2 regions of the Massilia varians genome follow, and region 1 is predicted to be linked to the other one. Evidence: predicted binding sites of a transcription regulator. Region 1 holds the regulator's gene; the other holds the start of a gene.
What was found. The regulator sigma-54, encoded in region 1, starts transcription at its own class of promoters, with help from an activator protein. The targets are predictions, from matches to a motif close to TGGCANGNAANCTGCTTT.
Positions count from the first base shown of each region.

Region 2: a site for sigma-54 is predicted at 2,117-2,134, ahead of MasN3_RS23795 (pilin). Genes of this name have one in related genera too.

Region 1 covers NZ_AP026966.1:825,685-831,420, forward strand. The annotation lists gene MasN3_RS03805 (KpsF/GutQ family sugar-phosphate isomerase) at 1-412, shown strand, start outside; gene MasN3_RS03810 (KdsC family phosphatase) at 412-954, shown strand; gene lptC (LPS export ABC transporter periplasmic protein LptC) at 983-1,585, shown strand; gene lptA (lipopolysaccharide transport periplasmic protein LptA) at 1,621-2,178, shown strand; gene lptB (LPS export ABC transporter ATP-binding protein) at 2,199-2,972, shown strand; gene MasN3_RS03830 (RNA polymerase factor sigma-54) at 2,987-4,462, shown strand; gene hpf (ribosome hibernation-promoting factor, HPF/YfiA family) at 4,521-4,874, shown strand; gene MasN3_RS03840 (enoyl-CoA hydratase/isomerase family protein) at 5,027-5,736, shown strand, end outside.
Region 2 covers NZ_AP026966.1:5,281,938-5,287,673, forward strand. The annotation lists gene MasN3_RS23790 (S9 family peptidase) at 1-1,498, shown strand, start outside; gene MasN3_RS23795 (pilin) at 1,574-2,056, opposite strand; gene sucD (succinate--CoA ligase subunit alpha) at 2,378-3,259, opposite strand; gene sucC (ADP-forming succinate--CoA ligase subunit beta) at 3,278-4,447, opposite strand; gene MasN3_RS23810 (DUF2889 domain-containing protein) at 4,518-5,093, opposite strand; gene recX (recombination regulator RecX) at 5,589-5,736, opposite strand, start outside.

The sequences.
Region 1 (5,736 bases):
CCCGGGCGGCGCCCTCGGCCGCCGTCTCCTGACCCACGTGCGCGACGTGATGCGCAGCGGCGACGCGGTGCCAAGCGTATCGCCTGATACGCCGCTCACGCGCGCGCTGCTGGAAATCAGCCAGAAGGGCATGGGCATGACCGCCGTCGTCGACGAGCAGCAGCGTCCGGTCGGCGTCTTCACCGACGGCGACCTGCGCCGCCTGATCGAGCGCGTGACCGATTTTTCGAACATCAGCATCCGCGACGTGATGCACGCCAACCCGCGCCGCGTCCATCCGGAACAGCTGGCGGTGGATGCCGTCGCCGTCATGGAAGAATTCCGCATCAACCAGATGCTGGTCGTCGATCAGGACGGTCGCCTGGTCGGCGCGCTCCACATCCACGACCTGACCCGCGCCAAGGTGATCTGATGAGTGGTTTGATCACTGCAACCGAATTCATGCAGCGCGCCGCGCGCGTCAAAGTGATGATCTTCGACGTCGACGGCGTGCTGACCGACGGCAGCCTCACCTATGGCCCGGACGGCGAAGTCACCAAGACCTTCTACGTGCTCGACGGCCTCGGCATCCAGCTGCTGAACAAGACCGGCGTCAAGACCGCCATCATCAGCGCGCGCAAGTCGCCGATCGTGGTCAAGCGCGCTAGCGACCTGGGCATCTCGCACGTCTACCAGGGCATCCACGACAAGCGCGTCGGCTTCGCAGAATTGCTGCAAGCAACGGGCGTGACGCCGGAGGAATGCGGTTACATCGGCGACGACGTGATCGACCTGCCGCTGTTTACCCGCGTCGGCTTCGCCGTCACCGTGCCGTCGGGCCACCCGGAAGTGCAGCACCGCGCGCACTACGTTACCAAGAACGCGGGCGGCCGTGGCGCCGTGCGTGAGGTCTGCGACCTCGTCATGCGCGCGCAGGGCACCTACGAACAGGCGCTGGCGCCGTATTTCGCTTAATACGGCGATATCGGACACGGGACACGACATGGTCACCTACAAGCGCACCGCCCACCGCTGGAAGCTGCTGACGATCATGATGATCGCGACCTTCTGCGCCTTCGGCAGCTTCTGGCTGGTGCAGGTGATGGAAGGCGAGGGTGGTGACGCCCGCCTCGGCGGACCAGGGGACGAGCCGGACTACATCGTCGAGAACTTCTCCTTCGTACGCATGACGGAACAGGGCAAGCCGAGCTACGTGGTGTCGGGCAAGCGCCTGGCGCATACGCCAGTGGGCGACGTGTCCCAGGTCGAGGCGCCGGTGATGCAGGGCATCACGCCCGGCCGCCCGCGCATGACCATCGTCGCCAACCGCGCCGAGCTTTACCATGAAGAACATCGCGTCGAACTGCTCGGCAACGTCGACATCCAGCGCCCGGCCACGCCCACCAGCGAAGCGCTGCGCGTGCAGACGCAGGCGCTGACCGTGCTGCCCGACGAAGAAATCCTCAAGACAGACCAAGCGATCGAAATGCAGCTGGGGGCCGCCACCGTGACCGGCACCGGCATGGTGGCCAACAACGCGACCCAGAAGCTGCACCTGGCCAGCCGCGGCCAGATCGTCTATCCGCCACGCGCGCAGCGGCAGTAGCGCCGCGCCGCGTCAACCCAGGACAAAGCAAGAACATGAAAAAAATCATCGCTGCCGTATTCCTCAGCCTGGCCGCCTTCGGCGCCTCGGCCGAGCGTGCCGATTCGCTCAAGCAGGCCGTGATCAACTTCGATTCCCTCGACGTCGACGAGGTCACCCAGACCCGCATCCTGACCGGCAACGTCGTGCTCACGCGCGGCACCCTGGTGCTGAAGTCCGACCGCGCCCTGGTGAAGGAAACGCCGGAGGGCTACATGAGCGTGACCCTGACCGCCAACAACGGCAAGCTGGCGACTTTCCGCCAGAAGCGCGACGGCGGTCCCAACCTGTGGGTCGAGGGCCAGGCCCAGCGCATCGAATACGACGAGCGCGCCGAACTGGTCAAGCTGTTCAACAACGCCGAAGTGCGCGAGCTGGAGAACGGCCGCTTGGCCAACGAGATCAAGGGCCCGTTCATCTCCTACGACAACCGCCGCGAAGTCGCGCAGGTGCGCAACGATCCCACCGGCCAGAGCAAGGTCGGCGGCGGCCGCGGCACCCTGATCATCGCGCCGCGCCGTACCGCGGCGCCCGCCGAAGGTGCCAAGCAATGACGGCAGCCATGAGCGCAGGCATGAACGCGGAAGCGGCGACCGCGGTCGACGGCTGCAGTACCCTGATCGTCAAAGGCCTGCAAAAGAGCTACGGCAAGCGCCTGGTGGTGCGCGACGTATCGCTGCAGGTGGAGTGCGGCGAAGTGGTGGGCCTGCTCGGCCCCAACGGCGCCGGCAAGACCACTTCCTTCTACATGATCGTCGGCCTGGTGCCGTCGGATGCCGGCACCATCGACATCAACGGCACCGACATCTCGAGCCTGCCGATCCACCGCCGTGCGGTGCTGGGCCTGTCCTACCTGCCGCAGGAAGCCTCGGTGTTTCGCAAGCTGACGGTGGAGGAGAACATCCGCGCCGTGCTGGAGCTGCAACGCAACGAGGACGGCAAGCCACTGGGCAAGGACCAGATCAACGAGCGCCTCGACACCCTGCTGGCCGAACTGCAGATCGAGAAGCTGCGCGAGAACCCGGCGTTGTCGCTGTCGGGCGGCGAGCGGCGCCGCGTCGAGATCGCGCGCGCGCTCGCGACCAATCCGCGCTTCGTGCTGCTCGACGAGCCCTTCGCCGGCGTCGACCCGATCGCGGTGATCGAGATCCAGCGCATCGTGCGCTTCCTGAAGGAACGCAACATCGGCGTCCTGATCACCGACCACAACGTGCGCGAGACGCTCGGCATCTGCGACCGCGCCTACATCATCAACCAGGGAGCGGTGCTGGCCTCGGGCCGCCCTGACGACATCATCGCCGACGAATCCGTGCGGCGCGTGTACCTCGGCGAGCACTTCAGGATGTAATCAGAGCATCGGGCATGAAACAGTCTCTCCAGTTACGCACGTCGCAGCACCTGGCGCTCACGCCGCAGCTGCAGCAGTCGATCCGCCTGCTGCAGCTTTCCACGCTCGAACTGCACCAGGAGATCGAGCAGATCCTGCACGACAACCCGCTGCTCGAACGGCTCGACGATCCGCTCGACCGCTCGGTGCGGCTGCTGGCGGACGGCGCGATCAATACCGCGCCGGCCAATGGCGAAGCGCCGCCCGCCCCGCCGGATTCGGTGGCGCAGGAGGGCGCGAAGGCCGAGCACGAGGGCGCCGATGGCGAGGGCAACGGCGAGCGCGGCGATGCCGAGATGGACTGGGGTGGTGAAGGCGGCGGGGCGCGCAGCGGCGACGACGAAGACGGCCGCCCGCAGCTGGAAGCCGACGGCATCACGCTGCGCGAGCACCTGGCCGAGCAGATCCGCCTGAGCGCCTGCGGCATGCGCGACCGCGCGCTGGCCGAGCTGGTGATCGATGCGCTCGACGACAACGGCTACCTGGAAGAGCCGCTCGACGAGATCCATGCACGCCTGCCGCAGGAACTCGAGATCGAGATGGACGAACTGCGCTGCGCGCTGGCGCTGGTGCAGAGCCTGGACCCGGTGGGCGTGGGCGCGCGCAGCGCGGCCGAATGCCTGGCCCTGCAGATCCGCCGCATGCCGGGCGTTCCCCTGGTGACGCGGCGCCTCGCCCTGAAAATCGTCGAAGGCTATCTGAGCTGGTTCGCCCAGCGCGAATACACCAAGCTGAAAAAGGCGCTCGACTGCGACGACGAAGACCTGCGCGAGGTGCAGGCCGTGGTCCGCCAATGCAATCCGCATCCCGGCGCGGCCTTCTCCTCGGGCGTATCGGACTACGTGGTGCCGGACGTGATCGTGCGCCGCGCCAAGAACGGCTGGCAGGTAACGCTGAACCCGGAAGTCATGCCGAAGCTGCGCGTGAACAGCCTGTACGCCAACCTGCTCAAGCAGGGCAGGAGCGAAAGCCAGATGGGCGCGCAACTGCAGGAAGCCAAGTGGCTGATCAAGAACATGCGCCAGCGCTTCGACACGATCCTGCGTGTGGCCGAGGCAATCGTCGAGCGCCAGCGCAACTTTTTCAGCCACGGCGCGGTTGCCATGCGCCCTCTTGTTTTGCGTGAGATAGCTGATACACTAGGCCTACACGAGAGCACGATTTCACGTGTAACCACGCAGAAATACATGCTGACCCCGCACGGCATGTTTGAGTTGAAGTACTTCTTCGGAAGCCACGTCGCCACCGAAGCGGGGGGAGAAGCCTCCTCGACGGCGATCCGCGCGCTTATTGCGCAATTGACAGGAGCAGAAGACCCTAGGAATCCTCTATCCGACAGCAAGATCGCGGAGATGCTCGGGGAACAAGGTATGGTCATTGCGCGCCGGACGGTTGCCAAATACCGCGAAGCGCTCAAGATTCCGCCCGTCAGCCTCCGCAAATCCCTGTAAAGCACCTGCCCACTCTCACCTTGTGGCGCGGGCAGGGCACCTTCCCAAAGGAGTGTGTATGAACCTCACAATCAGCGGCCACCATCTCGAAGTCACCCCCGCCATCCGTGAATACGTTCAGAATAAGCTCGAGCGCATCACCCGCCATTTCGACCACGTGATCGACACCCACGTGTTCCTCGCCATCGATAACCTCACTGAAAAAGAAAAACGGCAAAAGGCCGAGATCAACCTACAGGTATCGGGAAAAATTCTGCACGTGGCGAGTGCGGCCCAGGATATGTATGCGGCCATCGACACGTTGATGGACAGGCTGGACAGGCAGGTTCTGAAACACAAATCCATGCTGCAAAATCATAACCACGTGGCGCACAAGCGCCTTCCGGACAACGGAGAAGCCGCCGCTGCGTAACGCACCGTTTGCGAACCAGCTGTAGCACAACAGCAAGGGCGTCTGAGGGGACGCCCTTTTTGCTTTTGTACAATACCTGTTACTTTTTCTTGCTTCCGTATTTGTACAAATGTTCTGTAGAATGCATGTCTTTTCGACCACAGAAGACCATCATGACCGATACCGTCCTGACCCGCGCTGCCAACCGCACCGGCGTCATCACGCTCGACCGGCCGAAAGCCCTGAACTCTCTCTCGCTTGACATGGTGCGCGCCCTGAGCGCCATCCTGCTGCAATGGAAGGATGACGCGGGCATCGACGCGGTGGTCATCACCAGCAGCAGCGAGAAGGCCTTGTGCGCGGGCGGCGACATCCGCTTCTTCCACGAGATGGGCCAGGTCGGCCCGATGGGCGGCAGCGCGCTGCTGGAAGACTTCTTCACCGAAGAATACGCACTGAACCACCTGATTCATTTCTATCCGAAGCCGTACATCGCGGTGATGGACGGCGTGGTGATGGGCGGCGGCATGGGCATCGCCCAGGGCGGACCAGGCTGCGGCCTGCGCATCGTGACCGACCGCACCAAGATGGCCATGCCCGAGGTGAACATCGGCCTGTTCCCGGACGTCGGCGGCAGCCACTTCCTGTCGCATGCGCCGGGCCAGCTGGGCCAGTACCTGGGCCTGACCGGACTGACCATCGGCGCGGCCGATGCGCTCTACGTGGGCCTGGCCGACGTGTTCGTGCCGGGCGCGGAGCTCGGTGGATTGCAGGCGCTGATCGACTCGACTCCCGGCGCGCAGCTGCCGGCGGCGATCCGCGCCTATGCGGCGCAATTCGCGGGCCAGCTGGGCGCGAGCGAACTGCAGGCGCAGCGCGGCGT
Region 2 (5,736 bases), 1.1 Mb from region 1:
GGACACCTGGAAGGATGGACGCAACAACGTGCTGTTCTCGGCGCCGCTCGACAGCGCCGGCAAGGCGGCCGGCGGCCCGGTCGCGCTATCGGGCTCGCTCGACGGCGACGTGCCCTCGAAGCCCTTCGGCGACCGCGAAGAGTTCCGTTTCAGCCCCGACGGCAAGACTATCGTGTTCGCGGCCCGCATCGCCGGCAAGACCGAGGCCTGGTCGACCAACTTCGACCTGTATACCGTGCCGGCCGCGGGCGGCGCCCCGCGCAACCTCACGGCCGACAACCCGGCCTGGGATACCAAGGGCGTGTTTTCTCCTGACGGAAAAACCCTTGCCTACCTGGCGATGGCGCGTCCCGGCTTCGAGGCCGACCGCTATCAGGTGATGCTGATGGACGTGGCCAGCGGCGCCAAGCGCAAGCTGGCTGCCGACTGGGACCGCTCCGCCGGCAGCCTGCACTGGCGCGCCGACGGCAAGGCCCTGATCGTCGATGCCGAAGACCTGGGCCAGCACCGGCTGTTCTCGGTCGACGTCGCCAGCGGCAAGGTGACGGCGCTGACCGACAAGGGCGCGGTCGGCGCCTTCGACGTGCGCGGCAATACCTTCGTGTACACCCAGGCCAACCTGGCCTCCGGCGCGCAGCTGTTCGCCATGCAGCCCGGTGGCCGGCCAAGGCAGCTGACCCGGCTGAACACCGAGCGTTTGGCCGACGTGCGCTGGGGCGAGTACGAGCAGTTCAGCTTTGCCGGCGCCAACGGCGAGACGGTGTACGGGCACGTGATGAAACCCTGGAATGCCGAGCCGGGCAAGAAGTACCCGATCGCCTTCCTGGTGCACGGCGGGCCGCAGGGCAGCTTCGGCAACGGCTGGAGCTATCGCTGGAATCCGCAGGTGTATGCGGGCGCGGGCTATGCCACCGTGTTCATCGACTTCCATGGATCGACCGGCTACGGCCAGAAATTCACCGATTCGATCAGCGGCGACTGGGGCGGCAAGCCGCTGGTGGACCTGCAGAAGGGCCTGGACGCGGCCGTGAAGAAGTTCCCATGGCTCGACCGCGAACGCAGCTGCGCCCTCGGCGCTTCCTACGGCGGCTACATGATGAACTGGATCGCGGGGAACTGGAATGACGGCTTCCGCTGCCTGGTCAACCACGACGGCGTGTTCGACAGCCGCGGCATGGCCTACTCGACCGAGGAACAGTGGTTCACCGACTGGGAAAACGGCGGCGCCTATTTCGCGACGCCCGACAATCACGAGCGCTTCAATCCGGTCCACCACGTCAACAAGTGGAAGACGCCGATGCTGGTGATCCAGGGCGACCTCGATTTCCGCATCCCGACGGCGCAGGCGCTCGGTACTTTCACGGCGCTGCAGCGCAAGGGGATCGACAGCCAGCTGCTGGTGTTCCCGGACGAGAATCACTGGGTGCTCAAGCCGGCGAACTCGGTGCAGTGGCATCACACGGTGATGAACTGGCTGGATCGCTATCTGAAACGCTAGGCCCAAAACAAAGAGACCGCCGAGGCGGTCTCTTTTGGTGCTGGCCGAATGTTCGGCCGGTAACCCGGTCGTCGATTATTCGGCGGTGCCAGCGGTGCAGCCTGCCGGGGTGTACTTGGTGTCGTCAGACGGGAAGCCGACGGTCTTGCAGGTGTAGATGCCGTCTGCGCTGCGGGCCAGGGTGATTTTCACGCTGTCTTGCGTACCGATACGGCCAGGATTTGCAATGGTGCAAGTCAGGGCTGCGGCTGCCGCACCATCGGAGCCAGGAGCGGTTGCTTCGATCGTCTTGCAGTTGCCGGTCGAGCTAGCGAGACCAGCCTTCGCCAGGTATCCAGCAGCATCGGTTGCGCTGCCTTCGACGAAGGCCATTTCGTAGCCGGTCTTACCAGCAGCGATGTCGGCATAGGCAGCAGCTGCCTTGCCCTTGGCGATGTAGTCCTGGTAGGCCGGGATTGCCACGGCAGCCAGGATACCGATGATCGCGACAACGATCATCAGTTCGATCAGGGTGAAACCGCCTTCAGCTTTCTTGGTTTGCATTTGCTTGATGTTCATTTCTATCTCTCCAGGGTGGTGTTTCGGGTTTGGGTTACTGCTTGTTGCCACGCTTTCCTATATGCAAGGCGTGTGCCAGCCCGAAAAATGCTGATTTTATTAGTCAGGAGATAAGGAAACGCCGTGCCAGGACAGGTTTTGGCTTGATGAGTGACAAAATTTGTCACTTGAGCTCAGCAATTTTTGTCAGCTGGACAGTTTATGGAACGTAATTTGTCATGCTGACCAAGGCAGTTGGCCCTGGCATGTCAAAAATTGACCAATTGGTAAAAAAACGGGGAGCGTACGCTCCCCGTCTTTGTCGACCTTGAACTGGTCAGATTACAGCATCGCCTTCAGCAGGCGAGCCATTTCCGACGGGTTCTTGGTGACGGTGATGCCGCAGGCTTCCATGATTTCCAGCTTGGCTTGCGCGGTATCGGCGCCGCCCGAGATCAGCGCGCCGGCGTGGCCCATGCGCTTGCCCGGAGGCGCGGTGACGCCAGCGATGAAGCCGACGACCGGCTTCTTCATGTTGTCCTTGATCCACTGAGCAGCGTTCGCCTCGTCCGGGCCGCCAATCTCGCCGATCATGATGACCGCGTCGGTGTCCGGATCGTCGTTGAACATGCGCATCACGTCGATGTGTTTCAGACCGTTGATCGGGTCGCCGCCGATGCCGACTGCCGACGACTGGCCCAGGCCCAGTGCGGTCAACTGGCCGACTGCTTCATAGGTCAGGGTGCCCGAGCGCGACACGACGCCGATACGGCCCTTCTTGTGGATGTGACCCGGCATGATGCCGATCTTGATTTCGTCCGGGGTGATCAGGCCTGGGCAGTTCGGGCCCAGCAGCAGGGTCTTCGAACCGGCCTTGGCCATACGGTCCTTGACTTCCATCATGTCACGGACAGGGATACCTTCGGTGATGCAGATTGCCAGGTCCAGTTCGGCTTCGACGGCTTCCCAGATCGCGGCGGCTGCGCCTGCCGGCGGAACGTAGATGACCGACACGGTGGCGCCGGTTTCCGACTTGGCTTCCTTGACCGATGCGTAGATCGGGATGCCTTCGAAATCTTCGCCGGCTTTCTTCGGGTTCACGCCTGCCACGAAGGCTTCACGGCCATTCGCGTAGTCACGGCACATGCGGGTGTGGAACTGGCCGGTCTTGCCGGTGATACCTTGGGTGATGACTTTGGTGTCTTTGTTGATCAGAATCGACATTTTTATTTCCTTCGCGAATTAGGCTTGGCCAGCGGCAGCGGCAACGACCTGCTTCGCTGCGTCTTCCATGGTGTCGGCGGAGATGATCGGCAGGCCCGAGTCGGCCAGCATCTTCTTGCCCAGGTCTTCGTTGGTGCCCTTCATGCGGACGACCAGCGGCACTTGCAGCGACACGGCCTTCGATGCGGTGATGACGCCTTCGGCGATCACGTCGCAGCGCATGATGCCGCCGAAGATGTTGACCAGGATGGCTTTCAGGCCCGGGTTCTTCAGCATGATCTTGAATGCTTCGGTGACCTTTTCTGCGGTTGCACCGCCGCCCACGTCCAGGAAGTTGGCCGGCTCGCCGCCGAACAGCTTGATGGTGTCCATGGTGGCCATGGCCAGGCCGGCGCCGTTCACCAGGCAGCCGATGTTGCCGTCCAGCGAGATGTAGGCCAGGTCGAACTTCGATGCTTCGACTTCAGCCGGATCTTCTTCGTCCAGGTCGCGGTAGGCGACGATTTCCGGATGACGGAACAGGGCGTTCGAGTCGAAGTTGAACTTGGCGTCCAGGGCGATGACCTTGCCCGAGCCGGTCAGGATCAGCGGGTTGATTTCGGCCAGCGATGCGTCGGTTTCCCAGTAGGCTTTGTACAGGCCTTGCAGGTTGGTGCGGGCGTCGACGATCGACGCTTCCGGCACACCGATCTTGCGGGCGATGTCGTCGGCTTGCTCATCGGTCAGGCCGACCGATGGTTCGATCACGACGTTGTGGATCTTTTCCGGGTTGCTGTGCGCGACTTCTTCGATGTCCATGCCGCCTTCCGAGGAGGCCATCAGCACGACCTTCTGGGTGACGCGGTCGGTCACCAGGGAAACGTACAGTTCCTTCTTGATGTCGGCGCCTTCTTCGATCAGCAGGCGGCGGACTTTCTGGCCTTCCGGGCTGGTCTGGTGGGTGATCAGCTGCATGCCCATGATCTGGTCGGCATATTCCTTGACCTGTTCCAGCGACTTGGCAACCTTCACGCCGCCGCCCTTGCCGCGGCCGCCTGCGTGGATCTGTGCCTTGACGACCCAGACCGGGCCACCCAGCTCTTCAGCGGCCTTGACCGCCTCTTCGACGCTCATGCACGGAATGCCGCGCGGAACGGTCACTCCGAATTTTCGGAGAATTTCTTTGCCCTGATACTCATGGATTTTCATGCTGGCTTCCCTTCTTCTATTACTGAATTAGAAATACGGTTGAATTTCAAAAAATGACAAACAGCGAATCCTAACCCGACACGGCTTTGATCGACCAGCGGGGATAGTAGGTGGCCACGGCCGGTCCGTCGCTGCGCAACGCATGGCAACGGTCGAGCTCGAAGGGCCGTTCGGCCGCGCTTTTGCCAGGATCGGCGTCGGCGCCGCCGCGATCGTCGAAGACGTCGTCGGCGAAGGCCTGCAGCGCTGCGGTAGGCAGCACCTGGGCCAATTCGGTCAGGTGGGTGCAGCCGAGCACGCCGGACAGGCGGTCTTTCAGGTGCAGCCGGAAATGGTTCATGAGCGACAGGCCGACCAGCTTTTTGTAAGCAGGGCCAATGGTCTCGCAAAAACCGGGATACGGAACGGCATCGGACGCGGCTTCGGCGTCCACGATGGTCAGATTGCGGTCGATGGTGACGCGCAGTTTGAGGTCGTGCACCGGGGTGCCGCCTGGACGGGTGCCGGAAGCGAGCGGGATGTCACGGGTTTTGACGTCGCGGATACTGGCGTCCAGATCCCACAGGCCATCATCGCGCGCGTAGGCGTCGACAGTGATGGCGCGCGTATGCCGGAGCGAGCGCGATACGGGAGGAGACAGGGGCATAAAAACCAATGCCGCTTACGCGGCGGTTAGTGGTGCAGCCAGTGTGCTTCATGCACGTTGCCGTAGCTTCTACGACAACAACCGCTCATGCGGCGCTGCTTAAACCGTGAAAGTTTAGCACACGGCGTTCTCGGTTGCACTGCAACAGAAGCCTTTTTGCCGGGTTGCAGGCAAGATGAGACGGCTTTCTTGCTGCGTCGTCAATATTGCTTTGGCTGGACGGGTCTGCCGGGTGGCAAGACCAATCCCGGCCACGGCCTGGCGAGACGGACCCGGTAAACGCGCAGCGCCAGCGTGCAGCGCCATCGTCCGTTGAGGAATATGCCTGGGCATATCGGAGATGACGCTCCACGCTGGCGCCGGAGCCCTGCTTCCATACCGAGAAGCTGTACGATCTAGGTGATACATCAGGCCTGCGGCCACGCCTGGCATATCGTCGGAGCAGGCCTGGGGCCAGGCCCGCTCGTCAGGCAACAGGCTCGAACACCAGCCTGTTTACAGCTCGTCGTCGTCGGGAGCGCCCTGCATTGCGATCCGTGCAGCGCGTTGGGAGAAACCACGCTGCAGCATGAAACGCATCTGCTTGGCACGCTCAGCCGCATCGGCGGCGACGGTGCCGAACTTGCGCCGCCAGACTTCGGCG